Luteolibacter flavescens: one gene and its partner. The protein of the gene in region 1 interacts with the protein of each later gene in a pairwise test. Links are inferred from orthologs where the notes say so. Each region holds a gene or a part of one and is shown on either strand. Other genes may lie near its edges. The genes, in order: OKA04_RS20145 and OKA04_RS11820.

Region 1 (15,510 bases):
GCGCGGCGGCAGGAGCTGCGGGATGCGAAGGCCTTCTACGAGCAGCTCCCCCAACCGCGGTTCGTGATCCCCGGGAATCATGACATCCCCGCGCTGAACCAGCCGCTCGACCGGTTTTTCCGGCCCTTCCGGCGCTACCGCGAGACCTTCGGAAAGGATCTGGAGCCCTCGCTCTGCACCGGGAGCATCGAGGTCATCGGCCTGAATAGCAACCGGGCCTTCAGCCGGGATCTCGACTGGTCAAAGGGCTATCTCTCACAGGATCAGCTAGATGGCGCGGCGCGGCGCTTCGGCCCGGTCTCGCCCGGGCTGCGGGTGCTGACCCTGCATCACCCCCTCCTGGCCCCGCCGGATCACCGCCGGGACGTGGTGAAGCCGCTGCCGCCGCTGCTCACGATGCTCTCCGGCTCGCGCGTCGATCTGGTGCTCTGCGGGCACTTCCACCAGTCCCGCATCGGCACGGTCGCCGGGACTTCCGAGTGGAGCTCCATCGTCTCCCAAGCCCCCACCGTCTGCTCGACCCGGCTGCAGGGCGAGCCGCCCGGATTCCACATGATCCACCTCGACGGCGACCAATTGCGCGTGGTGCTGCACCGCTACGAGGGAGACCGCTTCATGGAAGACAGCTCGGAGATCTTCCGGCGGGACGAGACCGGCTGGCACGTCCTCCTGTGAGGCGCAGTGATGGCAAAGCGCCACGCGGGAATTGCAGCATGCTCTCCCGGTGGTTTCGGCTTTGGCGGAACTCCTTGAGAAATACGCAAAGTCCGACCCCCATCTTTCGGCACGACGTTTGCGAGATAGGCCGCCATGTACGATCTGCGCCTGCCCACCCAAGCTCCCGTCGTCACGCTCCAGACCGCTCTCACCCGCACGCTCGATGCGGCAGTCGCCTACCGGCACGCCACCGGCATCTCCGAGTCCAAGCTGCTGGCGAGATTTTGCCGGGAATTCGCCTCGGAGCGGAGCAAGCAGGCAGACAGGATCGCCGTGATGATCCGTGAAGTCGGGGACGTGCCCGATCTCGGCTTCAGCGGCGAGGCGAATTTCCAGCAGCTCTGGATGTCGCTGGTGAATCGCCGCTTCCCCACCTTCCGGGAGGGCCTGCCCCGCGAATGCGAGCGCAGCGACCGCAGGCTGGAACGGGTGCTGGTCCGGCTTGTCGGCGGGACCTCGGAATATCGCGGCGAACTGGCTGATATTCTTCGCGACGTCCGCGACGGCCTCGCCCGCCTGCAGGAACTGCGGGAGCCGAATGGGGCCCTGCCGGTGGTGATGCGCTAAAATCCGGTCCCTCGGGATTTCCTCCAAGATTCCGGGACGGCTGGCCGTTCCGCCCTGCGAGAAAATCATCGTTGGACCTATGAGCCATCCTACCCTTCCACCTGCCGAGCCGGTTTATACACCGCCGCCATCGTCACTGAGACAACGCCTCGCCCGACTTGGGGCCGGGGCGTTCTTCATTTCCGTGACGGCGCACCTGATCTTCATCGCGCTGGCCATTTTCGCCTTTTACACCGTGGTGAAGCCACCCGTGGAGGCTCCGCCGGACTTCAGCGCGGCCGGTGGCGGCGGTGGTGGCGATGGGGGTCACCGCGTGATGCAGCAGGCAAAGGCGCAGCAGAAAATGTCGTCCGCCTCGATGTCGCACCGGATCGCCAGCACGTCGATCTCCAGCATCGCGCTGCCGGATGCCGACTCCTCGCCGATGAGCTCGTCGATGCCGGACATGATGTCCGGGGCGGGCTCCGGCGGTGGCAGCGGTGGCGGGAGCGGCGGCGGAAATGGCACCGGCATCGGGACGGGGAGCGGCCCGGGCAGCGGAACAGGCAAGGGCTTCGGCCAGGGCGGTGCCGTCACTTTCTTCAACCAGACGACCCGCGGGAAGCGCATCGCCTACGTCATCGACTACTCGCTCTCCATGTCCGGCAAGCGGATCGAACTGCTGCGCGCGGAGCTGAAGCGGAGCATCTCGGCCCTCGATTACGAAAAGGAATATCAGATCATCTTCTTCGCCGGCCCGGCGTGGATGATGGGCGACAAGGTGGAGATGGGCGCCAGCCGCCGCGATGCCGTGGTCCACTCCGGCAACCGGGAATACAAGTGGGAAGTCGCCAAGGACAGCCCGGTCTGGGAGGCTAAGGGCCGCCCGCGCGATGTCCGCTGGATGAAGGCTGACCCGGTCCGGCTTGAAGACGCCGTCACGGCCATCGACGAGATGCCCATGCAATACGGCACCTCCTGGGAGGCCCCGCTCGAAATGGCGCTGAAGCTGAATCCCGCTCCCGACCTGATCTTCTTCATGACGGATGGCGTGTCCGGCAACGAATCCATGGCCATCGCCGAGCGCATGGGCCACCGTGCGAAGACCAAGAAGACGATCATCAATGCGATCTCGATGATGGAGCCCGGCGCGGTGGGCCCGATGAAGCAGCTCGCCCTGCGTAGCGGCGGCAAATTCTCGGTCATCGAGAAGGACGGCAGCGTCCACGAGCAACTGGTGGAATAAGGCCGCACGATTGGCTGGATTTCTGCAGGGCGGGCAAGATCCTCTTGCCCGCCCCGGTAGTCACCACCATGCGCCTCTGCCTCGCCCTGCTCCTCCTGATCTCCCCGCTCGCCGCAAATCCGGTGATGGACGGTGCCGACCCGCACGTCATCGCCGTGGGGAAGAACTACTGGATGTATCCCACCGAGTCGCGCAGCCGCCGGCCGGTCTTCGCCGCATATCGCTCCACCGACCTGCGTACGTGGCACCGGGAGGGCACCATCCTGGAGCTGGACAAGGTGCCGTGGGTGAAGGAGGACGGCGCACCGTGGCACGGGGCCTGGGCACCTGCCATGGCGGAGAAAAAGGGCCGGTATTACTTCTACTACTCGGTGGGCCCGCAGAATCCCACCCCCAGCCGCATCGGCGTGGCGGTCGGCAACTCGCCCTCCGGACCATTCAAGGACAGCGGAAAGCCGCTGCTGACCGGCGGCGATGGCTTCGAAGCGATCGACCCGATGGTTTTCACCGACCCCGCGAATCGCAAGTCGTGGTTCTATGCCGGTGGCAGCGCGGGCTCGAAGCTGCGGGTCTTCGAAATGGCGGACGACATGGTGAGCTTCAAGCGCGAGGTGGAAATCGAGCAGCCGAAGCACTTCACCGAGGCCCCCTTCATGCACGTGCACGAGAGGACCTACTACCTCAGCTACAGCCACGGGCGGTGGAATGACAGCAGCTACTCCGTCCACTACGCGACCGGGAAGTCCCCCTCCGGCCCGTGGGAATACCGCGGCCAGATCCTCTCCAGCGACGAAAAGCACCAGGGCCCGGGCCATCACGCCTTCGTCCAGGATCCCGCGACCAAGGACTGGTTCATCGTTTACCACCGCTGGGAGACCTCGCGGAAGGAGCCGCCCTTCCGCGGCACCCGCAAGATCGCGGTCGAGAAGATCGAGTACGACGCGAAGGGCCTGATCAGACCGATCAAGATGAGCGACGGCAGGGCGCGCTAGAGCAGACGCCGGTTAGCGGCGCTCGATGCCCGGTGGCAGCCAGTCCTTTTTCATCGGCTGGATGTGCGGATCGGCCCCGCCCGAGCCACCGGAGGGTGTCGCCTCGGCCTTCCCGGCCTCGATACCCGCGGTGTGCTTTTCGAACAGGGCGCGCACCTTCGTGTCATCCATCGCGCCGATGAAGCGGTCCACTTCCTTGCCGTCGCGGAAAAGCCGGACGTCCGGGATGCTGCGCACGCCTTCCCGCTTCGCAACGTCCTGCACCTGATCGACATCGACCTTCCCCAGCAGGACCTTGCCGGGGAATTCCCCCGTCACCGACTCCAGCACCGGGCCGACCATCTTGCACGGGCCACACCACTCGGCGTGGAAATCGACCACGACAAGGCGTCCGGGAGTGGCGACGAAGGAATCGTAGCCCGCCGAATCGAGATCCCGCACGGCGGGGCCTGCAGCCGTGGCCGAGGCACTTGCCGTGGACTTCGATGCCGACGCCCTGACCTTGGATACCAGGTTCTTCGCCTTCTCGCAGCCCGGCAGGCAGGCAAGCACGAGCAATGAAGCGACGAGTGAAAGTTTCATGCGGTCATTTCTAGTGAGCTTGTCCGGCAGGCTGTCCGGGCGATGCCTGCTTGCCACCGCCGCGGGTCATCCCCGGCACTTGCGGCAACCAGTCCTTGTCGATGCGCTGGAAGATCCCCGCAAGCAAGCGCACGATGGTCTGCTCCACCAGCGACGGATCGGTCTGACCCACGAGTTGGTCCAGCTTCTTGCCGTTCGCGTAGAAGTCGAGGTGTCCCATGAAGCCGTCCTGCTTCACGCCCATCTTTGCCGCGAGTTCGGGCTCGTCCTCGATGTGGAGATCCATCACGACAATGCGCTCGTCCGGGTGCTCGGCATTCCGCTTCTCAAGCAGCTTCCGGAGCCTCTCCGACTCGGAGCTGCCGCTCATGATCATGTTGACGATGATCAGCTTGTCCCGCGTCGCGAGGAGGGCGTCGAGCTTGTCGCGGGTCACCTGCTCGGCGGGCGGTTGCTCCTGCGCGTGTCGTTCTTCCTGCGGCAGCGCGAAATACAGTCCCGCGCCCCCTGCGGCGAGGACCAGGCCGAGGGTGAAAATCCAGCGGATCCATTTGCCGCGATCTTGGGAAGTCACACCCTTGAGATATTGCCCAAATCAATAAAAGCGAACCAATTCCAACTCATCCCCCGCCCCGAAACGATGGCCGCGAATCGCCCGCCGGGGACACCCGCCCATTGACCTGCCGCGGAAAGAGCGCACAAATCCCGTGTAACCTGCCGCTCATGTGGTGCGAAGTCTCGATGTAATCATGAAAACAACCATCGCCATCAGTTTGCTCGCCGCGCTGCCGCTCGCCGCGGCGGAAGAAAAGCCGGTCGTGGCCATCTACGATCTGGAAGGCACCATCTCCGAGTCAGGCCGCCCGGAGGCGTCGCTCCTCGGTCTGGACATGGAAGCCACCCGCCCGCTCACCCTCTTCGACCTCACCCGCAGCCTGAAGAAAGCCGCCGCGGACCCGAATGTGAAGGCCGTGGTGGTGGATACGGACGATGCCCAGCTCGGCCTGCCCCAGCTCCAGGAAATCCACCGCCGCCTGCAGGAAGTGCGCGCCGCGGGCAAGGACGTGTGGCTCTACACCGACTCGCTCGGCAATGGCACCGCCCTGCTGGGCTCCGCCGCGAACCACTTCACCCTCATGCCCGAGGGCGATGTCTCCTTCAGCGGAATTTACTCCGAGTCGATGTATTTCAAGGGCCTGCTCGACAAGGCGGGCGTGGTGGCCGACGTGATCCACATCGGTGACTTCAAGAGCTTCGGCGAGGAATACTACCGCACCGGCCCCAGCGACTTCGCGAAGCAGCAAAAGGAAGAGCTGATCGGCGGCATCTTCGACCAGCTCGTCGGCGAGATTTCCGAAGGCCGCAAGGTCCCGGCGGAGAAGATCCGCGAGCTCGTGGACCGCGGCACCTTCACTCCCGCACAGGCGAAGGAAGCCGGACTCGTGGACGACCTGAAGCACCGCACCGACTTCTCCGCCGCCGTGAAGGCAGCCTACGAGGGCGCGAAGTTTGACCGCGGATACGAGCTGCCGGATCAGGACGGCCCGGAGATCACCGGCATGCTGGACATCTTCAAGCTGATGTTCGAAAGCGACAAATCGAAGAACGCGAAGACCGACTACATCGCGGTGGTGCCCTTCGAAGGCGAGATCTCCAGCGAGTCGATCGCCCCGATCCGCACGCAGATCCTCAAGCTGCTGAAGGATGACCGCGCGAAGGCACTGGTGCTGCGCGTGGATTCCCCCGGCGGCTCCGCCCTCGCGAGCGAGGTGCTGTGGGAAGCCACCGACGAGTGGAAGGCCAGCGGACGCCCCTTCGTGGTGTCGATGGGCGGCGTGGCTGCCAGTGGCGGCTACTACATCTCCAGCGGTGCGGACCGCATCTTCGCCGAGGAAGGAACAGTCACCGGCTCCATCGGCGTGGTGGGCATGAAGCTCGTGCTCGGCGGCGCGATGGAGAAGCTGGGCATCACCACCCATGCGACGCAGCGCGGCAAGAATGCCGGTGCGCAGTCCATGGTCCATCCCTTCTCCGAGGAGGAGTCGAAGCTGGTGCGCGACTCGATGCTGCAGGTCTATGGCACCTTCAAGAAGCGCATCGAAGCCGGCCGCGGCGACCGCCTGAAGGGCGAGCTGGAAGGCATGGCCGGTGGCCGCGTCTTCACCGGCAAGCGCGCGCTGGAACTCGGTCTCGTCGATGAACTCGGCGGACTCGGTGAAGCGGTGGCCTACGCCGCCGACAAGTCCGGCGTGAATGCCGATGCGCTCAAGCTGGTGCCCGAGCCGAAGAGCCCGCTCGAAGGCCTCTTCGCCAAGCCGGAGAAGCCCGCCGATGACGAGATCGTGAAGATGGGCGTGAGGGTCTCCCCTGTCGCGGAAGCCGTGAAGGCCACCCTCGGCGATGCTCAGATCAATGCGCTGCCGAAGCCGGCCCGCGACGCCGTGACCCGCGTGCTGAAGCGCATCGAAACCTGCTCCGACAGCACGATCCAGCTCGTCGGCCCGGAGATCTCGATCCCGCTGAAGTAAGGCAGCGCATTCCTTCATTCCGACAGTAATCACGCCGTCCCCGGGAAATCCGGGGCGGCTTTTTTTGTGGAAACACCCACGGCAAGATCTCTCCGGAATTGACAACATGTGGCACTAACAGATTTCTCGCGCCGCATGAATCTCCCCCGGTTGTCGCATCAACTCCGCCGCCTGCTTTCCCTGCCCGTCGCCATCGTTTCCTTGGCCCTAGCGAGTTGTTACGGACCAGTGGCGGTGGACCAGTCATTCAAATCGAACCGCCAGATGAAAGTGGCGGTGATCACGATGCAGGCGCCCACGGCGTCCGTGCATCACGTCGGAAGCCAAGGCCTGCTCGACATGGCGGCCAATCACGCGATGGCGACCGGCGGTCGCCGCGAGCTGGAGAGCTACCCCTCCCAGGCGAAGCTCGATGAAGCAGGCAAGCAATTCGCGAAGCGCCTCAGCAGCCACGGCTACAAGGCGACGCACCTGCCGTCGATCCATCCGACCTACAAGGACATCAATCCCATGACGGCCAAGCCCTCGGCCTCGAAGCCCATCCCGGGGACAGGCAGCTACCTCAATGGCTACGATGCGGCCATCTATCTCTCCATGCCCGCAGTCGGCCGCGCCAAGCTCGTCTATGCCTTCATCCCGCTTTCCGGCAGCAGCGCCATCGCCCCGATGCAGGGCGCGATGTATTCCACCAGCGACCAGAAGATCCTCTGGCGCTCCGCCATCCCGGTAATCAACACGGGGGACGGCGTCTCCATCGACGGAGACGGGAAGGACGCGCTCTACCGCGCCATCGACACCGCTGTGAAGGCCTCCTCCGACAAGGTCCAGTCACACTTCTTCGAAGGCTTCTGAAGCATCCGGCCCGGAGCTTTTCCAACCCCGCCGCGGCGTCCCATGAGACGCCCGCGGCTTTTTTATTTCGCCCGGAGCGACAGCAATTTCTCACCTGCCGCGCGCAGGATGCCCTCGCTCTTCGCGAAGTGGAAGCGGATGAAACGGTTCTCCGGCTCGCGGAAGAAACTCGAGCCCGCGACACCGGCCACACCGATGTCCTTGATGAGCCACTCCGATGCCTCCGTGTCGGTCGCGAAGCCGAAGGACGAGATGTCGAGCATCACGTAGTAGGCACCCTGCGGCTCGGTGAAGGGCAAGCCGAGTTCCCTGAAGTAGCCGAGGAAGACATCGCGCTTCGCCGTGTAGAGATCGCGCAGGCCGGCGTAGTACCTGTCCGGCAGCTCCAGCCCGGCGACCGCGGCCTCTTGCAGGGGGGCGGCTGCACCCACCGTGAGGAAGTCGTGCACCTTCCGTGCCTGGGCGATCACCTCCGGCGCGGCGTGGACATAGCCGAGACGCCAGCCGGTGATGGAGTAGGTCTTCGAAAGCGAGTTGCAGGTGATGACCCGCTCCGCCGCGCCGGGCAGGGCCGCGGCATAGACGTGCTCGTGCGGCGAGAAGACGATGTGCTCGTACGGCTCGTCCATGATCACGAAGGCATCGTGCTCCTCTGCGAGACCGAGGATGAACATCAGCTCATCGCGCGTGAAAACCTTGCCCGTGGGGTTCGAGGGATTGCACACGACGATCGCCTTGGGCTTCTGCTCGAAGGCCTTCGCCAGTTCATCCCGATCGAAGCCGAAGTCCGGCGGATGGAGCGCGACATAGATCGGCTCCGCACCGGAGAGAATCGCGTCCGCCGCGTAGTTTTCGTAAAAGGGCGAGAAGACGATCACCTTGTCGCCCGGATTGCAGGCCGTCATCATGGCGACCATCATCGCCTCGGTGCTGCCGCAAGTGACGACGAGGTGGCGGTCCGGATCGACCTCCAGCCCGGTGAAGCGCGAGATCTTCCGCGCCAGCGCATCGCGGAAACGGGGCGCGCCCCACGTGACCGCATACTGGTGATGCGGGCCGCGGGCCGCCTTTTCCAAGGCACCTAACAGCTCCTCCGGCGGATCGAAGTCCGGGAAGCCCTGCGCGAGATTGATCGCGCCGTGTTGGTTCGCGAGGCGGGTGGTGCCGCGGATCACGGACTCCGTGAAACCGGCGAGGCGGGTGGCGGTGGCGGGCATGAGCGTCGGCAGCAATGCAGCCGACGCCCGTGTCATGGTCGAGCCAGATTCCGGTCACCAGCCGCCGCCCAGTGCCTTGTAGAGCCCCACGGCATTCGTCAGTCGGGCGAGCCGCAGGCGGATCAGCCCCTGTCGCGCGGCGTAGAGATCCTGGTGGGCATCCAGCACCTCGAAGTAGCTGTCCACGCCCTGCTGATAGCGCGTGTCGGCGAGGTCGAAGCGCTTCTGCTGCGCAGCGACGAGGCCTTCATAAGCCTCGATCTGGCCATTGAGACCCGAGCGTGCGGCGAGGCCGTCGGACACCTCGCGGAAGGCATTCTGGATCGCTTTCTCATACTGCGCGACGCCGATCTGCTTGCGGACCTCGGCCACTTCGAGGTTCGCCTTGTTGTAGCCACCGTCGAAGATCGGCACGCTGATTTGCGGCGAGAATGCCCACGCGGAGCTGCCGCTTTGAAAGAGATCGCCGAGGCTCTTGCTCGCCGTGCCTGCGCCACCTGTCAGTGTGACCCGCGGGAAGAAGGCGGCGCGAGCGGCACCGATATTCGCATTCGCGGCGCGAAGCTGGTGCTCCGCCTCGAGGATGTCCGGCCGGCGCGAGAGCAGGTCCGAGGGAACCCCGGCACGCAGTTCGGCGACGAGCGTCTGGTCCAGCCCGCGACCCGCCGGGAGATCCGATGGCAAGGAGCTGCCGATGAGGAAGGCCAGCGCATTGTGGGTCTCCGCGAGCTGCTGGCGATACGCGGCGAGATTTGCCTCCGCGGTCTTCACCTGGATCTCCACGGAGCGCGAATCCAGCTCGGACACGTCGCCCGCTTCGAGGCGCTGGCGGGTGAGCTCATAGGTCTTGCTCACCGAGGCAAGCGTCTGCTCGGAAAGCTCGATCTCTTCCAACAGCGCGCGCTCGGTCAGGTAGCGCGCGGCGATTTCCGAAACGAGCGTGATCTGTGCGCCGAGGCGCGCCGCATCGCTGGCGAAGTAGCTTTGCAACGCCGCGTCATTCAGGCTGCGGACCCGTCCGAAGAGATCGAGCTCGTAGGCCGTAACGCCGACCGAGACGTCGTAGTTCCGGGACTCGACCGCCGTCCCCCCGGAGACGGTCGAGCCCGGTGTCCGCTGTCGTGAGCCGGTAGCGGACAAATCGACGGTCGGGAAAAGCGAACTACGAGAGATGCCGTACTGGCCGCGGGCCTGCTCGACATTCAGCGCGGCGATGCGGAGGTCGCGGTTGTTGTCGAGCGCGATGGAGACGAGCTTCTTCAGGCGCGGGTCCTTGAAGAAGGAGTTCCAGTCAAGGGTGGCGGAAGTAGTGCCGCTGCCATTGCCCGGGAAGCTGACAGGCACGACCTCGACACCCGGTTTGCCAAGCTCGGGCACGAAGGAGCAGGAGGTAAAGAGCGCTGCGGAAAGCAGCAGGAGGCGGGAAGTTTTCATGATGTGCTTTTCTTTCGTAGTAGCGAGAAGCTCCGTTTTTCGTAGCGGATGGGCTGCGCCCTTCCGGCTGGGAGGAGTTTGAAGACGAGGCGACGGTTTGTTTCTCCATTCGGGCCGTCCCCAGCCGGAACGACGCAGTCGTTCCGCTACTAGCGTGCGGCTACCTTTGCTCACGCCTTCTTCGTGCCGATCTTCTCAAGCACGACGTAAAACACCGGCGTGAGCAACAGGCCGAAGACGGTGACTCCGATCATCCCGGCGAAGACCGCGACGCCCATCGCGTGGCGCATCTCCGCACCGGCACCGGTCGCAGCGACGAGCGGATACACGCCGGCGATGAAGGCGATGGAGGTCATCAGGATGGGACGCAGGCGCAGGCGCGCGGCTTCCACCGCCGACTCCACGATGCCCTTCCCCTGCTCGCGCAAGTGAACGGCGAACTCCACGATGAGGATCGCATTCTTCGCTGCCAGGCCGATCAGCACGATCAGGCCGATCTGCGTGAAGATGTTGTTGTCCCCGTCCGTCATCCACACGCCGACCATCGCGGAGAGCAATGCCATCGGCACGATGAGCAGCACCGCGAAGGGCAGGCGGAAGCTCTCGTACTGCGCAGCCAGCACCAGGAACACCAGCAGGATACAGAGCGGGAAGACATAGATGCCGGTATTGCCCGCGAGGATCTTCTGGTAGGTGAGGTCCGTCCAATCGAGCGACATGCCCTTCGGCAAGGTTTCGGCGGCGACTTTTTCCATCATCGCTTCCGCTTGCCCGGAGCTGAAGCCGAGCGCGGGCCCGCCGGTGAGGTCGGCGGCGGGGTAGCCATTGTAGCGCATCGCGCGGTCGGTGCCGTAGGTCTCCTTCACGGTCAGCACGGAGCCGAGCGGCACCATCTGCCCCTTGTCATTGCGCGTCCGCAGGTTCGCGATGTCATCGGCATCGCTGCGGAATTCCGCATCGGCCTGCGCGACGACCTGGTAGGTGCGGCCGAAGCGGTTGAAATCATTCACGTAGAGCGAGCCGAGATTCACCTGCATCGCCTCGAAGACATTCCCCAGCGGGATGCCCTGCTGCTTCGCCTTCGCGCGATCCACATCGGCCTGGAGCTGCGGGGTATTCACGGTGAAGCCGGAGAACATGCCCGCGAGCCCGGGCGTCTCGTTGGCCTTCGCGACGAGCGCCTGCGTCGCCGCGTAGAGCTCGTCATATCCCGCGCCGCTGCGGTCCTCGATGTAGAGCTTGAAGCCACCCGTGGTGCCGAGGCCATTCACCGGCGGCGGCGGGAAGACGGCGACGAAGGCACCCTGGATATTCGCGAACTCCGCCTGGAGCTGGGCCGCGATTTCCTTGCCGGAGAGCCCCGGTCCCTTGCGCTCCTCGAAGGACTTCAGGCCGACGAAGGCGATGCCGGAGTTCGGGCTGTTCGTGAAGCCATTGATCGAGAGACCCGGGAAGGCAATGGAGTCCTGCACGCCGGGATGCTTCAGCATGATGTCCCCCATCTGCCGCACGACCTCATCGGTGCGCTCCAGCGAGGCTCCTTCCGGGAGCTGGGCGAAGGCGACGAGGTACTGCTTGTCCTGCTCCGGCACGAAGCCCGCCGGCACTTTCTTGAACATGCTCCACGTCATGAAGACGAGACCGCCATAGACCACCAGCGCGATGGCGCCGCGGCGGACGAGCCGCTGCACGGAGCTGGCATACTTGTTCGAAGACCACTCGAAGAAGCGGTTGAACGGGCGGAAGATCCAGCCGAAGGCGCTATCCATGATCCGCGTCAGACGGTCCTTTGGCGCATGATGATCGCGCAGGAGGAGGGCGCTGAGCGCGGGGGAAAGCGTGAGCGAATTGAAGGCCGAGATGATCGTGGAGATCGCGATGGTGATGGCGAACTGCTTGTAGAACTGGCCGCTCAAGCCGGTGATGAATGCAGTCGGGATGAAGACCGCGGCGAGCACCAGCGCGGTCGCCACGATGGGCCCCGTCACTTCCCGCATCGCGCGCTTCGTCGCCTCCAGCGGTGAGTAGCCGAGCGCGATATTCCGCTCCACATTCTCCACCACCACGATGGCGTCATCGACGACGATGCCGATGGCGAGCACGAGCCCGAAGAGCGAGAGCGCATTGATCGAGAAGCCCAGCCCGAGCATCACCGCAAAGGTGCCGACCAGCGACACCGGCACCGCGACGAGCGGGATGATCGACGCGCGCCACGTCTGGAGGAAGAGGATCACCACCAGCACCACGAGCACGATGGCCTCTAACAGCGTGTGAACCACCGCCTTGATCGAGTGGCGGACGAAGACGGTGGGGTCGTAGGCGATCTTGTAGTCGAGGCCCTCGGGGAAGTCTTTCTTCAGCTCTTCCATCTTGTCGCGCACGGCATTCGAGAGCGCGATGGAGTTCGAGCCGGGAAGCTGGAAGATCGGGATGGCCACGGCGGTCTTGTTGCTGAGCAGCGAGCGCAGCGCATACTCGGATGCACCGAGCTCCACGCGCGCGACGTCCTTCAAAAGCGTGCGTTCACCGTGCGCGCCCACCTTCAGCACGATCTCCCCGAATTCCTCCTCGGAGACCAGGCGGCCCTTCGTATTGATGAGCAGTTCGGTATCGGCTGCCTGCGGATTCGGCTGCTGGCCAACGGCACCGGATGCCACCTGCACGTTCTGCTCGCGGATGGCATTCACCACGTCACCGGCGGTCATGCCGCGTGCGGCGACCTTGTTCGGGTCGAGCCAGATGCGCATCGCATAGTCGCCGGAGCCGAAGAGCTGTACCTGGCCGACGCCGGGCAGACGGGCGATCACATCGCGCACCTGCAGCGTGGCGTAGTTGCGCACATAGATGTCGTCGTAGCGCCCGTCGGGCGAGAGCAGGTGGACCACCATCGTGAGGTCGGGCGAGCTCTTCACCGTGGTGACGCCGAGGCGGCGGACTTCCTCGGGCAGCTTTGGCAGCGCCTGGGCCACGCGGTTTTGCACCTGCACCTGCGCGAGGTCGGGATCGGTGCCGAGCTTGAAGGTGACCGTGAGGGTCATGACCCCGTCGCTGGTCGCCTGCGAATACATGTAGATGGAATTTTCCACCCCGTTGATCGCTTGCTCCAGCGGCGTGGATACGGTTTCCGCAATGGTCTGCGGATTCGCGCCCGGATAGGTCGCCCGCACGACCACGGTCGGCGGGATGACCTCGGGATACTCGCTGACGGGCAGCTTCCACAGCGCGATCGCGCCGACGAGGAAGATGACGATGGATAGCACGCCGGCAAAGATCGGGCGCTTGATGAAGAAATCGGAAAAGTTCATGGCAGGAGGACGGAGGGTTGGCCGGGGTGACCGGACGGACTGCGGGAGGGAAGTCCGCAGGCGCGGTGGCGGGATCGCGGGGCAGCCTGAAGCGAGGGCAAAAGGCTCCCTGCCGCGTTCTCGCGAACGCGCCTACGGATGGGTCGATGGTCGGAGGCCCCGGTGGTTCGGGGCGGCGTGCTTCAGTTCGCCACGGCGGGATCGACGATCATCCCGGCGGTGACGCGCTGCAGGCCATTCACGATGACGCGGTCGCCGGGCTCGATGCCCTCGCGGATCACGCGCTTGCCCTGCAGCACCGGGCCGAGCTTCACCGTGCGGTAGGCGACGGTATTGTCCGGGGTCACGGTGAGCACGAATTTCTGGCTCTGGTTCGTGCCGATCGAGCGCTCGCTCACCAGCAGCGCCGGGGCGGGCGCGCTCACGGGCAGGCGGACACGGGCGTAGAGGCCGGGCACCAGCGACTCGTCGGCATTCGGGAAGACCATGCGATAGACCAGCGTGCCGGTGGCGGCATCGACGCGATTGTCGGCGGACTCGATGAAGCCCTTGTGCGGGTATCCCGTTTCATCGCCGACCTGCATCTCCACGGTCACCGTGCCATCGCCGATCTTCTTTTCCCGGCGGAGGCGGTCAAAGGTGAGCGCGGTATTCTCATCCACGTCGGCATAGACGAAGACATCGCCGGTCGAGACCACGGTGGTCAGCAGGTTCTGGCTGGAGACCAGATTCCCCGCGGTGACCAGAGCGCGGCTCACCTTGCCGCGGATGGGCGAGCGGACTTCCGTGTGCTCGAGGTCGAGCTTCGCGGTGGCTAGGGTCGCCTCAGCGGCGGCCAGGTCGGTGCGGGCCTCGGCAAGGCGGGAGTTCCGCGTGTCCGACTCCTCCACCGAGACGGCGCGGGCGGCCAGCAGGGTGCCGGTGCGCTTCGCCTCGCTTTCCGCGATCCCCAGGCGGACCTTGGCGCGCTCGACGGCGGCCGCGGCAAGATCCACTTGGGCGCGGTAGTGGCGGGGATCGATCACGAAGAGGATGTCCCCCTTCTCCACGACGCTGCCGGCTCGGAAACGAACGTCATCGATATGGCCGGAGACGCGGGGACGGATCTCCACGGTCTCCCGGGCATCGACACGGCCGACGAGTTCGCGGTGCTCGGCGAGCGTCTGCTGCTCCACGGGGGCGACCGTCACCTTGGCCGGAGCCATCACGGGAGCGACCTCCTGTTTCGACTCCGCGGCGAGCGCCTGCGGGGCGTAGTGGATGCCGGCGGCGACGGCACCGATGCTAGCGAGCATCAGCGCGAGACGGGTGTGGAAGCGGCCCTTGGACTCGGGTGCTTCAGGAAGGGTGATTTCATCACGGTCGGGAAGGTTCATGGCGAGAGGTAGTTGACTGATTGGTAAAGTTATTGGCCAAAAAAGGGGATTCATGACCGGTAGCCACCGGAAATCTGGAAGGTCTGCCCGGTGATCCACGACGAATCGTCGGACGCGAAAAAGACAACGGCGGAAGCGATATCCTGCGGCTGGCCGATGCGGCCGAGCGGGGTGGTGGCCTCGACCTGGCGCTGGAGATCGCTGCCGCCCACACCGGCGGCGTGGAAGCCCTCGGTCTCGACCATGCCGGGATTGATGGAGTTCACGCGGATGCCGCGGGAGCCGAGTTCGGCGGCCAGCGAGCGGGTGATCGCGTCCACCGCGCCCTTCGTCGCGCTATAGACGGAGGCTCCGGGGAAGGCACCGGTGGAAACCACCGAGCTGATATTGATCACATTCCCCCCGCGCTCGGGGAAGAGGGCAACCGCCTCCTGGGTAGCGAGTAGCAGGCCGAGCACATTCACGTCGAAGTGCCGGTGGAAATGCGCGGCATCGATCTGCTCGAGCTGGGCGAACTGGTAGATGCCGGCGTTGTTCACGAGGATGTCCACGTTTCCGAACTGCTGCTTCACCTCGGCGAAAAGGCGCGAGACATCTTCCTGCTTGGAAAGATCGCCGTGGATCGTGACGGCCTTTCCGCCTGCTGCGGCGATTTCCGCGGCCACCTTTTCCGCGGCGTCGCGGCTGGAGGCGTAGTTCACCACGACGGCGGCTC
Region 2 (15,503 bases), on another replicon or contig:
AGCGCGCGCTTCCTGCCACGCACCGGAGCGCGGCGCGCAGCCTGCGGTTGGCTCGCACCGCTCCAGGCCGGCAGCCATTGGCCCGAGCCATAGGAAAGCTCCGGCGGCACCTCGCCGACGGTCGCGCGCACAAAGGTGAGCCCCGGCGGCGGCAGACTGCCCGCGGTCTCCGGCACCGCGACGATCTTCGGGCGGCTCTTCCACACGGTGGGCAGCACGCCCTTCTCCTCCAGGAAGGCCTTCGTGAAATGGCTCGCGCTGCCGTAGCCGACCGCGCGCGCCACGTCGCTGATCTTGCGGCTGCCACTGGATAGCAGCTTCGCCGCGTGATGGATGCGGATCTCGCGCTGCTTCAGCCGGATCGTCTTGCCCGAGCGCTCGTGGTAGAGGCGGCAGAGCAGGAAACGGGTGATGCCGATCTCCCGGGCGAGCGCCGGCAGGTCGAGCTGCTCGCGGTAGGTCTTCTTCAGCCACCGGTCCACTTGGCCGGTGAGTTGCGAGTGTTGGTCTTTCGAGAGGCGGGGCATTTCCGGGGGAAATCGTCTTGGCGCCCGAGTGCACGACCGGACCGGGCACGGCCATCCTAGCAATCCATGGACCAAGGAAAAGTGCAATCCATCGCTAGCGGCAGGATGGCAAGTTCCGCTTCTCAAGAACGCCCGTCCCGTCGATCTTCCCAGCATGCCGAAGCCCCAGCCCGAGCCGGTCGATCCCGCGCAGCTCCCCGAACTCGCGATGGCGACGATGAAGTCGGCGAAGTTCCCCATGCTCGCCACCGATGACGACGGCCAGCCGCGGCTGCGCCCCGTCTCGCCGGTGAAGACGGAGCACTTCACGGTGTGGGTCGCGAACCTGCGGGCCTATCACAAGACCGGCGATATCGCCGCGAACCCGCGCGTGGAGCTTTGTTACATGGACGAGCACCACCATCAGGTGCGCATCACCGGCACCGCGAAGGTGGAGACCGACCGCGATCTGTTAGATGCGATCTGGGAGAAGAACCCGCTGCTGCGGATGTATCTCGGCACCCCGGAGAACCCGGAGCTGGTCGTGTATCGCATCGAGCCGAGCCGTGTCCGCTTCATGAAGGAATGGGCGCTGGAGTATCATGAGGTGCCGCTGTAGCACCCACAAAGTGGCCGCGGCTTCCAGCCGCAAGCCTTGCACAGCCCCCTCAACGCCCCGGCTGATTGGCGAGCCAATCGGCCCCACCCGCGGAGTCGGAGACCGCCCACGCGGCGACCGTTCCGGCCACGACGGCGGGATTCGCCTTCCTGCCGATCTGGCTTTGCAAGCGGACCCAACTGAGGAAGTAGCTCTTTCGTTCGCCCTTGGGGATCCCGGCCAGGAAGCGGACGATCACCCGCCGCTCCGGACGGCTCAGGACACCGTCAGCGTAGGCGGACAGCACGATCGCTTTCCACTCGGGAGCGGCAGGTTCCGGATCCACACCTCCGACCGTTCCACCGCCAATGATTACAGGCGGCGCGGTCGGTGAACCTCCATCGCCGCGACCGGCATGTGCCGTGATCGCGAAACCGACATATGTCACCAGGATCAGGAAAGAGGCCTTCACGCCGAACTTAACTGCCGATCACTCATTTCAGGGTCAAGCGGCATTCCGAGTTGCGCAAAAAGTGGCTGCGGCTTCCAGCCGCAAGCCCCGCACCAGCCCCTGCACCAGTCCTGTGAAGACCTGCGGCTGGAAGCCGCGGCCACTTTCACTTCCACATTCCCCGCTCAATCCCCTTCCCCGAAATTCCGCTCGCGCGGGCGCTTCACCCGGTAGGTCACGCGACCGCCATTCGCCTCGCGCAGCGGGTCGAAGACGAGGTCCATGCCCACGTCCTTGATCTCACAGACGATCGCCAGCAGCTCGCCCAGCCTCCCCTTTGGAAAGCCGCGCTGCTTGAACCACGAGAGATACTCCGGCGGCAGGTCGTAAATCGGCATGCCTCGCGGCGGCACCCCGGCGGGCCCGTACTTGCCAAATGGCATCCGCATCTGGCCGATCTCGCCGAGCAGCTTGCGGAAGTCCTCGCGGTCCATGTCCATCACACGGCCACGCTACACCGGCCACGTGGAAACGACAAAGCGGGAAGCCCGTGAGAGCTTCCCGCCTTGGGAAAAGAATCTGGATCGGCAGAGTCTCAGCGGCTCGCGGTCGTCTCCTTCGGAGCGCGGCTCTTGAGCGCATTGTCGGACTCGGTGTCCGCCCATTCGCGGAAGGCCTTGTCCTCGACCACTTCCATAAGGCCGACCATGTCGCCGTGCTTCTCACCGCAGAGCTGGCCGCAGACCACGGAGGTCTCGAGGGTCTTGGTCGGCGTGAACCACATCGGGATCTCGCGGCCGGGGATGGCGTCCTGCTGGATGCGCATCGGGACGATCGCGTAGTTGTGGATCACATCGTTCGAGGTGATCATCAGGATCGCCGGGCGGCCCTTCGGGATCTTCAGGTTGGAAGCGATGAAGTCGTCCTGCGCATTCGGGTCGTCCAGATCGAGCGCCACGTCATTGTTCGCGGTGCGGACCAGCGGATTGATGCGGCCGAATTTCCCGTCCTTGCCGGGGTAGTGATAGGTCCAGCCGAACTGCCAGCCGACGACGCGGACGCGCACCGGATCCTGCTTCTGCACCGTCTCCCAGGTATCGGTGCGCTCCTTCCACAGCGGGATGGCGAAGCCGAGCAGCAGCACGGCCTCGATGATGACCACGGCGATTTCCAGGTGGCTGGAGATGTGGTTGCGCACGCCGTGATACGACGCCTTCGGATGGACGGAAGCGCGGAAGCGGAAAAGGCAGTAGAGGAAGAACAAGGTCCACCCCACGAAAAGCGCGATCATGAACCAGTGGACCACATCGATGAGGTGGTCCACCCGGCCGCCGTGGGCGGAGAAGTTTTCGGGGATGCTGAGAAATTTCGAGGGACTCATGGAAAAGGGAAGGCGTCAGCGGGTAGGAGCGGCGGCGGCAGCAGCAGGCAGATCGTCGCGCAGCTCGGGATCGAGACCTAGGTCGCTGCGGCGGATGAGGCGGACCATGAAGAACACCACGCCGGCGAGCATCGGGAGGATGATGCAGAGCATCACGAAGATGGACCAGCCGGCCGCATTCGGACCGTCGTCCTTGAAATTCGCGGCGCAGGTGGCGCAGGCAAGCAGGGTATCGATCATGGCCGTATCGGGATCAGGGATTCAGAGGACGATGTTGCGGACCTTCTTGTAGAAGCACACGCCATAGACCGGCATGACCACCGCGCAGACCGCGCTGATCGCGCCGAGCGTGGTGATGATGGCCGTCCGGTCCGCCGCAAACGCGAAGGCCCACACGGTGAGGAACACGAAGAGCAGCGTGCTCACCGTGACGAAAACAATGTGGAAGGCGCGGAGTGACATGGCAGCGGGACGTACGGGTGGATCGGATATCAGTGGTGCTGGATCTTCACATCGGAGCCGGGCACGCCATCCTTGAATCCATTGTAGTGAAGCGGATCCGACTCGGCGAGGCCGGTGAGAAGAAGCAGGATGACGGCACCGATGATGCCGAATCCGAAGACCCAGTAGATGAGGCTCTTCTCGTGATTGAGGTGCATGAAGATGGCCGCGACGAGCGAGGCCTTCACGGACGCGATCGCGAGACCGAGGACCATGTCGGCGGTGTCGAAGCCGTGCTTGCCGAAGTCGAGCGCCGGGACGGTGGCCACCGCGACGGTGACCACGGTGCCGACGAAGAGCGCGGCACCGATCAGCTTGTAAAGGCGGAGCGACTTCTGGATTGCTTCAGGAGAATCGGCCATGGATGCGGGAATCTGAAATTTGAGAGGCGAGAGTGGGAAGTCTTCCGGGAACTTACATCAAATACAGGATCGGGAAGAGGAAGATCCAGACCAGGTCGACGAAGTGCCAGAAGAGGCCGCCGACTTCGACGCGGTTCGCAAGCCACTCGGGATTGCTGAGATACATGCTCTTGCCGCAGAAGAGGTAGTAGGCGAGCACCAGCGCACCGCCGATGACGTGCAGGCCGTGGAGGCCGGTCATCGTGAAGTAGATCGCGTAATAGGTGTTCCAAGCCGGCTCGAATTTCGAGGAGAACTGGACCTTATCGCGCGGCACCTCGAGGTGCGGGAACTTGCGGGTGCTGTAGTCGGGGCCGAAGAATTCCTCCTTCAGGTTCTCCTTGGACTTCGGCATTGCGTACTTCGACGGGTCGATCTGCACGTTGGCGAGGTCGGTCGTCATGTAGTAATCCATCTCCTGCCAGCCGATGCGGTACTTGTCCTTGGCGGTCGGCACCTTGCCCTTGGTGGCGAGGAATTCGGTGAGCTGGCCGAGGGCCTTCTGCTGCTTCTCCCAGACCTCGCGGAGTTTCGCGTTTTCCTTGAGCAGCCAGGATTCCTCGATGGCCTTCTCGATCGCGGCCTCGTCGTGGCGGCCGATCTTCTCGGACACCTTCATCGCGAGGTGGCGGAAGTCGATGGCGTCCACGTAGTGGAAGTTCATCGGGCTCTCGAGCATCTTGCCTGCCACAGCCGTGGCATCGCGCAGCGTGCCGGCGGCAGCGCCTTCCTGGATATCGCGAGGGCGGAAGTGGAAGACTGTGGCCGGGCTCACCTTGAAGGCGACCGTGGCCGCCTCCGGCATGATGTCCTTGGCGATGGCTTCTTCATTCACCTTCACCTTGTCGGCGATCTCCCAGCCCTTCTTGCCGGGATTCTCCTTGTGAGCCTTGTCCCACTCCTCGCGCAGGCTGTCGATGCGGTGGGAAGAGTTGTTCGAGCGGGCGGCCAGGTGGGCAGCCTTGATGTCGTCGAGCAGCTTGACGGAAAGATCCGTGCCCTTGGCGAAGACAACTTCCTTGCCCGGAGCGGTCTGAAGCTTGAGATCGGCAGCGAGCTTGACGGTGGCCGGCTTATTGACCGCGGCAGCGATCAGGGTTTCGGCAATCTTCTTCTCCCGGGCCAAGGCAGGAACTTCTGCTTCCTCCTGCTCGGCAATGAAACGGCGAAGACCATCGACGGTGATTTCATCTCCCTTGCGGAATACCTTTGCTGCATCAGGAATCGCCGGGTCGGCCTCGCCTTCCTTCAAGTTGTCGATTTCCGACTCCAGCGCGGTGGCTGCAGCCTCCTCGATGCCAGCAACGAAGGTCTTTTCAAACACCACGGTGTCGAACTGCTCGGCAGCGCGGACGATGACGCCCTCCACCCATGGCTTGTAGTAGCGGACGGTGTTATAGGTGATCTGCGAGGCCTCAAAGTTGATGAGGTTTTCCTCGAGCTTCTTGCCGTTGACGTCGCGGGCGATCTGGTCGTCCTTGAGTGTTTCGTCGTGGCCAAGATGCACGCCGTCCTTCGGCTTGTAGCCGAGGTGACCTTCCACGACCGAGTAGTCCGGCATGCGGAGAGCCTGGTGGTGGAGCTTCACGTAGTACTCGATGCCCTTCAGTCCCATGAAGACGAAGGAGCAGAAGACCGTGAAGAGCATGTAGGCCTGGAACTTGCCCCATTGGCGGAGCTTCAGCGACGCCCAGGCGAAGACCACGGTGACCGACGAGGCGATCAGCACGAAGGTATTGATCAGGCCCGGCAGCACCGGGAGCGTGCGCTCCGGCCATGGATAGTCCGCATCGATGCGGAGGAAGATGTAGGCCGAGAAGAAGCCGCCGAAGAGCATGACTTCCGACGCGAGGAACAGCCAGATGGCGATCTTCGAATTGAAGAGGCCCGTGTCCTTGCGTGGGGTGACGATATAGGGGATTTCCATTGGGAAAAGGGTCTGGTTTTCAGTGCCAAGTTTCTCAGGCTCGGGACCGAATCGTCAGTGAGCGGACGGGGTTGCGGGTTTCTCGGCGGGCGTTTCGCTGTCCCGCTTCGGTGCTTCCCACTGCGGGAGGTAGTCCTCGTCGCAATCCGGGCGGCTGTATTCATACGGGCCACGGTAGACCGAGGGCTCGGTGAGGAAGTTGCCGTGGCCCGGAGGCGTCGGCGTCGCCCACTCCAGCGTGGTGGCGTTGTAAGGATTGTCGCTCTCGACCTTGCGGCCGATCTTCCACGCGGTGAAGAGATTGATGATGAAGGGGATCTGTGCGAGGGCGAGGGCCCAGGCAGCCATGGACATCACGATGTTCAGGTCGATGTGCTCGGCGACGGTCAGGCCGAAGACGTTCACGCTGTCCTTTGCCTTCGCGAGGTAAGCATCGCCACCGTTGTACCAGCGGCGGTGGAAGCCTGCCATGCCCTGCGTGAGCATCGGGAAGAAGATCAGGTTCATGCACACCAGGCTCGGCCAGAAGTGGACATGAGAGAGGAAGTTGCTCATGTGGCGGCCGGTCATCTTCGGATACCAGTGATACACACCGGCGAAGAGGCCGAAGAGGATGCCCGGGGCCACCACGTAGTGGAAGTGGCCGATGACGTAGTAGGTATCGTGCAGGTGGAGGTCGACCAGGTTGAAGGCCAGCGGCAGGCCGGTGAGGCCGCCGATGCCGAACATCGGCAGGAAGGCGCAGGCCCAGACCATCGCCGGGGTGAAGCGGATGGAGCCGCCCCACAGCGAGATGATCATCGAGGTGAGCAGGATCACCGACGGGATGGAGATCAGCACCGTGGTGGTCTGGAAGAAGGTCGAGACGACCGGGCCCATGCCGGTGAGATACATGTGGTGAGCCCACACGACGAAGGACAGGAAGCCGAGGACCAGCACGCCATAGACCATCGCCTTGTAGCCCCACAGCGGGCGGCGGGTATTGGCCGGGATGATTTCCGCGACGCAGGCGATGGCGGGCAGCAGGAGAACGTATACCTCCGGGTGACCGAGGAACCAGAACAAGTGCTGGAACAGCAGCGGGGAACCACCGCCGGAGAGATCAGCCAGGCCTTCCTTCGAGGTGTAGAGGCCGGACGGCATGAAGAAGGACGAGTGGGTCACCCGGTCCATGAGCTGCATGATGCCGGCAGCTTCCAGCGGAGGGAAGGCGAGCAGGAGCAGGAAGCCGGTGACGAGCATCGCCCAGACGAAGAAGGGCATGCGCATCCAGGTCATGCCACGGGCGCGCAGGTTTATGATCGTGGTGATGAAGTTCACCGAGCCGAGCAGCGAGGAGGAGATCAGCAGCACGAGGCCGACGAGCCACTGCGTCTGTCCCGCGAGCCACTGGTTCACGATCTGGCCGTCCGCGAATCCGGCGAGCGGCGAGTAGTTCGTCCAGCCGGACTTGGCGGCACCGGACTCCATGAAGAAGGAGGCGCACATCACCAGGCCACCGGCGAGATACATCCAGTAGCTGGCCATGTTCAGCTTCGGGAAGGCCATGTCCACCGCGCCGATCTGCAGCGGAGTGACGTAGTTGCCGAAGGCACCGAAGCCGAGCGGCACGATGCCGAGGAACACCATGATGGTGCCGTGCATGGCGCCGAACATGTTGTAGGTCTCACCCGTCACCTTGCCATCCTGGAGCCAGCGGGCCTTCCAGTTGTCCGTGAAGAGCCAGCTCATCCACTCCGGCAGCGGCTCGTGCGGATAGGCGATGCTCCAGCGCATCACCATCATCAGGTAGAAGCCGAAGGCCAGGAAGGCCATGGCCGTCAGACCGTACTGGATGCCGATCGTCTTGTGATCGGTCGAGAAGATGTACTTCTGGATGAAGCTCTGCTCGTGGTGGTGGTGGTCGTCGTGACCGTGACCATGACCGTGGTCGGCGGCGTGGGCGTGGGCGCTCATGCTTGAGAGAAAAAGTTAAGAGGCTGAAGTTACTTGGCTTCCGCCGGTTCGAGGGTGATCGGATCGACCATCATCTTGGGGTCGATCGGGGTGCCCGGGAGATTTTTGTGGTGGTCTGCAGTCAATTCGTCGCCGGTGACTGCAGCACCGGCCTTGGCGCGCTTCCCGGAAATCTCCAGCGCGGTGGCACCCATTTCCTTCGTCACCACGGCTTCCGGCTTGCTGCCGCCGCCGCTCGCGTCGTTGCCAAAGGAGTGGCGGATGTAGTTCATCAGGTGGGCCAGGCTCTCACCGCTGAGACCGGCGGACTGGGCAGGCATCACACCGTAGGTCTTGCCGGAAGAAGTCGGTCCGGTGAGGCCGTTAAGAATCACCATCGCGAAGACCTCCGTCTCCCCGTTCACCCACTTCGAACCAGCGAGAGAGGGATAGGAAGCTCCGTCACCCTTGCCATCGGCGCCGTGGCAACCGGTGCACTTGGAGTACTCCTTATGACCTTTCTTGATCGATGCTTCCAGCCATGGGACAGGCGGCAATTTCACTCCCTCCCCGTCATCCGGGATCAAGCGGACATAGCCCTCGCGGGTGATGTCCTTGTAGGAGAAAAGCTTGCCTGCCTTGCCGAGGGTCCATCCGGCGGCGAGCAGGGGCACGGCGCACATGATGAGCACCCAGAGCGAGATCGGCTCTGCACCGTTCTCCTTGAGTTTGGACTCGCGGGAAGCGGCGGCGGCGCCGCGGATCACGCGCTCGTGGGCTTCGGTGACGTTCACCGATTCCTCGAGGTCGGGCTTGGATGGATCGATCATCTCGGACAGGGAAAAAACGTTTCAGCCTTACGGGGCGGCGGCAGGAGCCGGGGCAGCGGCGGCGGCCGGTGCGGCAGCCTTGGCGGGGGCAGGGTTGATGGCCTTCGGCAGGGCGTCATCGTGCTTCATCGAGAGCAGGTAGCTCACCAGCGCTTCCGCGGCGGGGGTCGGGACGATTGCGTAGCCTTCCTTCACCGGTGCGGGGACCGCGTCTGCCGGGGTCTGGCCCTCGATCTTCTTTTCCTCGAAGAGGAAGGGATGCGGCGGGCACTTGGAAGTGGACTTGGCCGGGTCGAGGCGGGCGTCGTAGAGGTGCTCCAGCAGCCAGGCCTTCGGGTTCTCACCGGTATCCTTCACGTAGTTCTCGACGCGCAGGCCGACGTTGAAGAGGTCGGGACCCAGGCGGGACACACCGATCTGGGCGAACTTCTCACCCTGGTAGTCGAAGACGGTGGACTCGCGGCGGGTGTCACCGCGGGCTTCATCCAGCTTGTTGCCACCCCAGTCCGGACGGCCGAGGTCATTGCCGGCGTCGGTGGTGCGGATCACCTGGGTGTGGCAGAGGTAGCAGCCGTTCGCGGCATAGACTTCCGCGCCATTGGCCACACGGCCGGTGCGCTTCGGGAAATAGATGCCGGTCTTGCCGTCGGCAGCCTCGTCAAAGGCGACCGGCTTGACATCGCGCATCGAGAAAAACGGCACGACCACCACGGACATCCAGGCGATGCCGAAGGCCAGGGTGAGACCGAGTGCGAAGGAGCGGAAGGTCATGGAAGGGAAACTTGAGATCTCAGATCCGGAAAGGGGTACTCCTTACGAATTAGTGGGCGTGGGAGTGGGCGGGTGCCGAGCCGGGGCCGGCGTTGTCGATGTCGCCCTCGGGGCCGTGGGTCGCATCGTGCAGGTCGTCGTGGTGGCCGTGGCCGAGCAGCGTCGGGTGCGAGGAGCGGCGGCCGAGGCGCAGCCACATCAGCGCGAGGTGCATGAAGAACCAGACATTCGAGAAGAGCAGGAAGCACCACGCCAGCGTGATGGCCACGGCGTAGGGGTATGAGTAGGTCATCGCATTCTCCCACGGCTGCTTGAAGTCCTCCTGGGCATGGCCCTGCATCAGGCCGCCGAAGATGGCGACGATCGCGATGGTGACCACACCGTAGATCGAGAGGAAGAAGTGCATCTTGATCAGACGGCTGGAGAGCCACTCGCGGCGGGTCACGCGCGGGACGACGAAGTAGATCACGCCGAAGGCGACGAAGCTGAAGAAGCCGTAGAGCGCGAGGATATCGAAGCCATACTGCGAGAGCGAGAACTGGCTGAGCGGCAGGGCGGCCGGGGTATTCAGGAAGGTGGCAGCGAAGCCGGTCACCAGCAGGCCGAAGAGACCGGCGACGGTGAAGAGGAGCGTGGGGCTGTTCACCACCGTCTCGGGAGCTCCGGCGGCGGTCTTCAGCAGGTTCACCGCCACGGCGATGGCCGGGATTGCCACGAGGATGGTGGCAGCGGCACCGACGTAGGGCAGGAAGTTCGGGATCGGCGCACCGGCCAGCTTTTGCATGCCGGCCCACGGGGCGATGATCGCGAGCGACCAGAAGCCGAGGGAGGAAAGCGTGTAGCTATACACCGGACGACCGGTCACCTTCGGGATGAGGTAGTAGGCGGCAGCGATGCCAGCCGGGAGGAAGAAGAGGAAGAGCAGTGCCGAGCGATACCAGGCATTGATCGCCGCAGCCATCAGCGGGGAGCCGGAGAAGCCGTGGACGAAGATGTGCGCGGTGGCGAAGACCCACGGGAACCAGATCAGCGCGGCAAGGATGTACCACTGCGAGATGAAGACGTGACCGGCCGGGCGGACCTTGAACTGGATCATCGACCAGATCGCGATGGCCGCGTAGGCGAGCAGCATCGGCACCCAAGCGAAGACCGGCATTTCCATCCACGGGATGCCCGTGCCCTTGCCCGCGAGGATGCAGATGACGCCGAGGCTGACGGAGAAATTCCAAACGTGACCGGCGGTCAGGATGAGACCGGCGGCACGGCAGGTCTGGCGGGACAGGCGGGCCATCAGCCACACCAGCGCGCCGAATGCGGCTTGGCAGCCCCAGCCGTAGATGAGCGCATTCATGTGCGCGGGCTGCACGCGGCCGTAGCTCAGGAATCCCCAGTCACTGAGGAAGCCGGGGCTGTGGACCTTCGCCGACGAGATGATGCCGAGCAGGATGGCCACGGCCAACCAGGCAGCACCGCTGGTGAAGAAGAACATCACCGGGTGGCGCAGCGAGAGGTCGATCTCCGCGCGGCGGATCGCGTCGGAAGTCTGGGGTGTAGCGGCAGACATGGAGAAAAAGGGAAAGAGATCTGGTCGGATCAGGGCTTGATCAGGTCGGCCTCGGTCAGCATGGACTTGCCGACTTCGGAGCGGAGCATTTCGACCTGCTCGGGCAGCACCGGTGCCGCCTTGTTGCCGAAGCTGTTGCGGATGTAGGTGAGCACCGAGGCGATGGTCTCGTCATCCTGCGTGGCGATGATCGGGGTCATCGGCGCGAGCGGGGTGTAGAGCTGGCCCTTGATGTGCATCGGGCCCTGCAAGCCGCGGAGCTGGATGCGGATGAGATTGGAAACCGGGCCCGTCACCCACTCGGACTCCGCGAGCGGAGGCCCCACCGGACCGCCTTCACCGGCAGCACCGTGGCACGCCATGCACATCGCATAGGTGGCCTGACCCTTGGCCATCACGGCGGGGTCGATCGGGGTGTCGGCCGCAGGGGTCTTTGCGTCCACGAGGGACATGTCAGGACCCTTCTGGTTGTTCCTGTCTTCCTGGGTGTCGGAGCCCGGAACGATCTGTGCGTCGTCCTTCACCGGAGCGGGCTTCTGGGAAACCAGCGACTCGCCGAGGTGGGCGAAGATGTCATGCGGCGGGACCTGCACGGTCTTGCCCTTCTCGACTTCCTTGTAAGCGAAGCCCGCGGCCTGGGCCTCGTCGGTCGTCTTGCGGAATTCGTAGCGGGCCTTGGCAGCCTCTTCTTCCAGCGGATTGTGCTCCGAGGTATCGGAAGAGAAGAGCTTCAGCGCGAGCACGATGACGCCGAAGAGCGAGAAGACACCCACCGCCCAGAAGAAGGCGGAGAAACGTGCCAGAGGATTGTCGCTGGTGGAGGACATTTGGAAAGATGCCAGGTAAGGGGTGCCGGGGCGGATCAGTTCGAAACGTTGGCGGATTCGAGGATGCGCGGGTCGCGGTGCGGGTAGGTCGCGGTCTGCGTCAGGGCACGCAGGTAGAAGAAGATGAAGCCGGAGCCGATCGCCACGAAGGCGAGGATGTCACCCCAGAATGCACCGGGGACGGACGTGGAGACATTCAGGAAGTCGGCCAGGCGCTTGTCGCCCGCGAAAGCCATGCCGTAGAGCGAGACGGAGCGCTCCGGGATGGTGATGATGTAGTGATCCAGCGCATGCATCACCAGCGTGTAGCCGGCCATGATGGAGAGCGTCTTCGAGTTCTTCTTCAGCCAGGCCTGCAGCAGGATGACGAAGGGGATGACGAAGTGGCCGAAGACGAGCGCGATGCTGGCGGTATTCCAGTCGCCGGTGTTGCGGATCAGGAAGTAGGTCGTTTCTTCCGTGATGTTCGCATACCAGATCAGCATGTACTGCGAGAAGCCGGTGTAGGCCCAGAAGACGGTGAAGGCGAAGAGCAGCTTGCCCTTGATGTGGAAGTGCTCCGGCGTGACGACGTGCTTCAGGTAGCCCGCGCGCTGCATCAGGGTGGCGGTGATGATGATCACGGCCATCGAGTTCAGCGCGGTGCCCGCGAAGATGTAGACACCCCACATGGTGGAGAACCAGTCGTAGCGGAGGCCGCTCAGCCAGTCGATGGCGGCGAAGGTGATCGTGATCGCGAAGATGATCAGCGTGTAGGTCGAGTGAAAGCGCGCCTTGAAGAGGTTCTTCGTGGTCGGGTTCGGATCGGTGTCCTGGTTGACCGAGAACTTGCGCAGCGTGTGGATCACCAGACCGAGGCCGATGAAGTAGAAGAAGAAGCGGGCATACCAGGCGAACTGGTTCATGTACCACTGCTTGTTCACCAGCAGGGCCTCATGCTTCGCGGTCAGCGCCTGCTCCATCGAGTCGGTGCCGTAGAAGCCGAAGAGCGAGCCGATATTGCCCTCGAAGATCGCGCCACCCGCGGCACGGTGCGTGTTCATCCACTCGAAGAGCCATTGCTGGACCGAGGGCACAAGCAGCGGCCAGGCGAAGATGAACATGAAAGGGAACACGTACCCGAGATTCTCCATGATGCGGCGGACCGAAGTCCCCCACCCCGAGTTCGAGACATTGTGCAACAGCGTCCAGAAGCAACCGCCCGCGGCGAGCGTGAAGAAGAAGAACAGCGCGAAGAGCCAGGAGTAGGCAAATGGCGCGGCGATATTCGGCTTGGCACCGAACAGCAGGTAAGCGCTGATCAGGCTGAGCAGAAGGGACGTGTAGCCGGCGATGCGCTTGACGGCCTCGACCTTCGAGCTGACGAGGCGTTCGCCGTCAACCGGGATATCGGCGGAAGTGACGTGGTGGTGTGCCATCTGGGAAAGGGAATTACTGGGCTTGCGCGGGCGCTGCGGGGACGGCCTTGTCGAAGACATCCTTCACGACGTCGTAAGGTGCCTTGCGTGCGAGTTGCAGGGCGCGGACGTAGGCGACGATCGCCCAACGGTCGCGCAGGGCGATGTTGTGCTTGTAGGCGGCCATGTTGCCCTTGCCCTCGGAGATCACGTGGAAGAGGCGGCCGTCCGGGTAGACGGCCTGCGCGTAGGTGTCCTGCGTGAGATTGGCAATGCCGGGGATGCCGAAATGACTGGTCATGCCCTGTCCGTCGCCCGACTTGCCGTGGCAGATCGCGCAGTTGACGTTGAAGGATTCTTCACCGCGCTTGAGGAAGGCGCCCACGTTCTCGTTCGTGAGGTGGAGCTCTTCCGGCATGCCATTGGCGAAGTAGTCCTCGATGCCGCCGGTGGCGAGGTGGCTGACGGGGCCGCCGAACTCAAGCTCGGGGATGCCGCCGAATTCCTTCAGGCCTTCCGGATTCAGACCGAGTGCCTGGGTGCCGTGGACGGGCAAGCGCGCGCCTTGGCCATCGGCGAAGAACTCGCTCGGCTTCTGGGGCTTGAGCTTGTCCTGCTCGTCCATGTCCGGGAACAGCCGGATCGGCGTGTCCGGGGACTTGCTGCCACGCACCGGCATGAGGCCGATGAAGAGCGCGGCGATGATCGCGTAAGCGAGGAAGAAGTATTTCACGACTGGAGATCTGAAATGGGGAACCGGTGATCTGGAATCCGAGGATCAGTCCTCTTCTTCGACGAGTTCGATGCTCTTGCCGCCGATCTCCTCGAGGAGTTGGCGGGTGCCTTCTTGGTTGAATTTCGGGTCGCGGGCCTCGACGGCGATGAAGAACGCATCGTCGGTCGCGCGGTGGAACTGGCGGCTCGCGAAGAGCGGGTGATTCAGGCGCGGCAGCTTCATCAGCGCGAGCAGGCCGAAGAGCGTCGTGAATCCCGAGAACAGGATCGTCAGCTCGAACATGATCGGGAAGAAGGCCGGGACGGTGAAGATGTTCGCGGGCTTCGCCTGCACCACGGTCGGGTAGCTCTCGATGGCTTTCGTCAGGCCCGGGATCCAGCCCCAGATCTCGGTCTGGGTGGCGGAGGCGAGGAAGAAGCCGGTGAGGAGACCGAGGGTGCCGCCGCAGAAGACGAACCACGGCAGGATGGAGCGCTTCATGCCCATGGCGGCGTCGAGGCCGTGCACGGGATAGGGCGTGTGGCAGTCCCATTTGCGGTAGCCGGCGTCGCGCACCTTTTCCGCGGCCTTGTAGAGGGCGGAGGCGCTGCCGAATTCGGCCAGGTAACCGTAAACGCGTTTGCGGGTAGTACTCACTGTTGGAAGTGCCAAGTAAGAAGTTCCGGTGTGCAGGGGATCACGCTTTGGCCTCGGTGGCCTTCGAGTGCAGCTCGTGCTGGTATGCCTCCTCGACGGCGACGCCGTGGTCCGGGTGGTCGTGGTGATCGTCGAAATGCGGGTCGGACTCGCGGAGGGTCCACTTCACTTCCGCGATGTTGATGCAAGGCAGGAAGCGGAGGAAGAGCAGGAAGAGCGTGAGGAACATGCCGATGGTTCCCACGAAGAGGAAGATCTCCACGAAGCTCGGCGAGTAGGTCTTCCAGTCGCCCGGCAGGAACATGCGGGTCAGCGTGGTGACGATGATGACGAAGCGCTCGAACCACATGCCGATGTTCACGAGCATGGCGACGATCATGATGACCCAGAGGTTCTCGCGGCATGCCTTCCACCAGAAGACCTGCGGGGCGATCACGTTGCAGAACATCATCGAGACGTAAGCCCACCAGTAAGGACCGGTGATACGGATGCGGAAGGCCTCCATCTCGTAGAGCGCGCCCGAGTAGTAGGCGACGAAGAGCTCCATCAGGTAGGCGTAGCCGACGATCGTGCCCGTGAGCAGGATGATCTTCGCCATGTTGTCGATGTGCTTCATCGTGATCACGTCGTGCAGGCCGTAGAGCTGGCGAGCGGGGACCATGATGGTGAGCACCATCGCGAAGCCACCGAAGATGGCGCCTGCGACGAAGTAGGGCGGGAAGATGGTGGTGTGCCAGCCGGGGACCACCGAGGTGGCGAAGTCGAAGGACACGATGGAGTGCACCGAGAGCACCAGCGGGGTGGAAAGGGCCGCCAGGAGCAGGTAGGCCATTTCATAGTGGCTCCACTGACGGTTGCCGCCGCGCCAGCCGAGGGAGAAGATGCCGTAGAGGGTCTTGCGCAGGCCGGGCTTGCAGCGGTCGCGGATGGTCGCGAGGTCCGGCACCATGCCGATGAACCAGAAGATCAGCGAGATGGTGAAGTAGGTCGAGACGGCGAAGACGTCCCACAGCAGCGGCGACTTGAAGTTCTGCCAGATCGA

The links.
Region 2: the proteins of OKA04_RS20145 (region 1) and OKA04_RS11820 interact in binary tests that used the Escherichia coli proteins (3 or more experiments, as listed by UniProt). The link is inferred for Luteolibacter flavescens from one-to-one orthologs.

The regions. Positions count from the first base shown.
Region 1 is NZ_JAPDDS010000014.1:64,041-79,550, forward strand. The notes cover bases 6,604-9,547. They hold OKA04_RS20145 (pyridoxal phosphate-dependent aminotransferase), read right to left. Parts: upstream 8,681-9,547; coding sequence 7,526-8,680; downstream 6,604-7,525. Other genes in these bases: OKA04_RS20135 (S49 family peptidase), read left to right, coding at 6,604-6,611; OKA04_RS20140 (toprim domain-containing protein), read left to right, coding at 6,747-7,463; OKA04_RS20150 (efflux transporter outer membrane subunit), read right to left, coding at 8,735-9,547. Outside these bases: OKA04_RS20105 (metallophosphoesterase family protein), read left to right, coding at 1-675; OKA04_RS20110 (hypothetical protein), read left to right, coding at 811-1,284; OKA04_RS20115 (vWA domain-containing protein), read left to right, coding at 1,364-2,509; OKA04_RS20120 (family 43 glycosylhydrolase), read left to right, coding at 2,554-3,501; trxA (thioredoxin), read right to left, coding at 3,514-4,083; OKA04_RS20130 (thioredoxin family protein), read right to left, coding at 4,094-4,657; more of OKA04_RS20135, read left to right, coding at 4,833-6,603; more of OKA04_RS20150, read right to left, coding at 9,548-10,114; OKA04_RS20155 (efflux RND transporter permease subunit), read right to left, coding at 10,285-13,419; OKA04_RS20160 (efflux RND transporter periplasmic adaptor subunit), read right to left, coding at 13,602-14,795; OKA04_RS20165 (SDR family NAD(P)-dependent oxidoreductase), read right to left, coding at 14,846-15,510. UniProt on the Escherichia coli protein: Shows aminotransferase activity with methionine and histidine as substrates, and to a lesser extent also with phenylalanine.
Region 2 is NZ_JAPDDS010000005.1:406,661-422,163, reverse strand. What follows is about bases 5,271-8,207. They hold OKA04_RS11820 (cytochrome c oxidase subunit I), read right to left. Parts: upstream 7,722-8,207; coding sequence 5,820-7,721; downstream 5,271-5,819. Other genes in these bases: OKA04_RS11815 (c-type cytochrome), read right to left, coding at 7,751-8,207; OKA04_RS11825 (cytochrome c oxidase subunit 3), read right to left, coding at 5,271-5,765. Also shown: OKA04_RS11865 (helix-turn-helix domain-containing protein), read right to left, coding at 1-527; OKA04_RS11860 (pyridoxamine 5'-phosphate oxidase family protein), read left to right, coding at 682-1,125; OKA04_RS11855 (hypothetical protein), read right to left, coding at 1,175-1,576; OKA04_RS11850 (DUF3820 family protein), read right to left, coding at 1,741-2,049; OKA04_RS11845 (cytochrome c oxidase subunit II), read right to left, coding at 2,151-2,936; OKA04_RS11840 (hypothetical protein), read right to left, coding at 2,952-3,176; OKA04_RS11835 (hypothetical protein), read right to left, coding at 3,198-3,398; OKA04_RS11830 (cytochrome C oxidase subunit IV family protein), read right to left, coding at 3,428-3,799; more of OKA04_RS11825, read right to left, coding at 3,852-5,270; more of OKA04_RS11815, read right to left, coding at 8,208-8,530; OKA04_RS11810 (hypothetical protein), read right to left, coding at 8,558-9,301; OKA04_RS11805 (cbb3-type cytochrome c oxidase subunit I), read right to left, coding at 9,351-10,865; OKA04_RS11800 (c-type cytochrome), read right to left, coding at 10,895-11,692; OKA04_RS11795 (hypothetical protein), read right to left, coding at 11,728-13,110; OKA04_RS11790 (c-type cytochrome), read right to left, coding at 13,124-13,822; OKA04_RS11785 (DUF3341 domain-containing protein), read right to left, coding at 13,868-14,461; nrfD (NrfD/PsrC family molybdoenzyme membrane anchor subunit), read right to left, coding at 14,502-15,503. UniProt on the Escherichia coli protein: Cytochrome bo(3) ubiquinol oxidase is the terminal enzyme in the aerobic respiratory chain of E.coli that predominates when cells are grown at high aeration.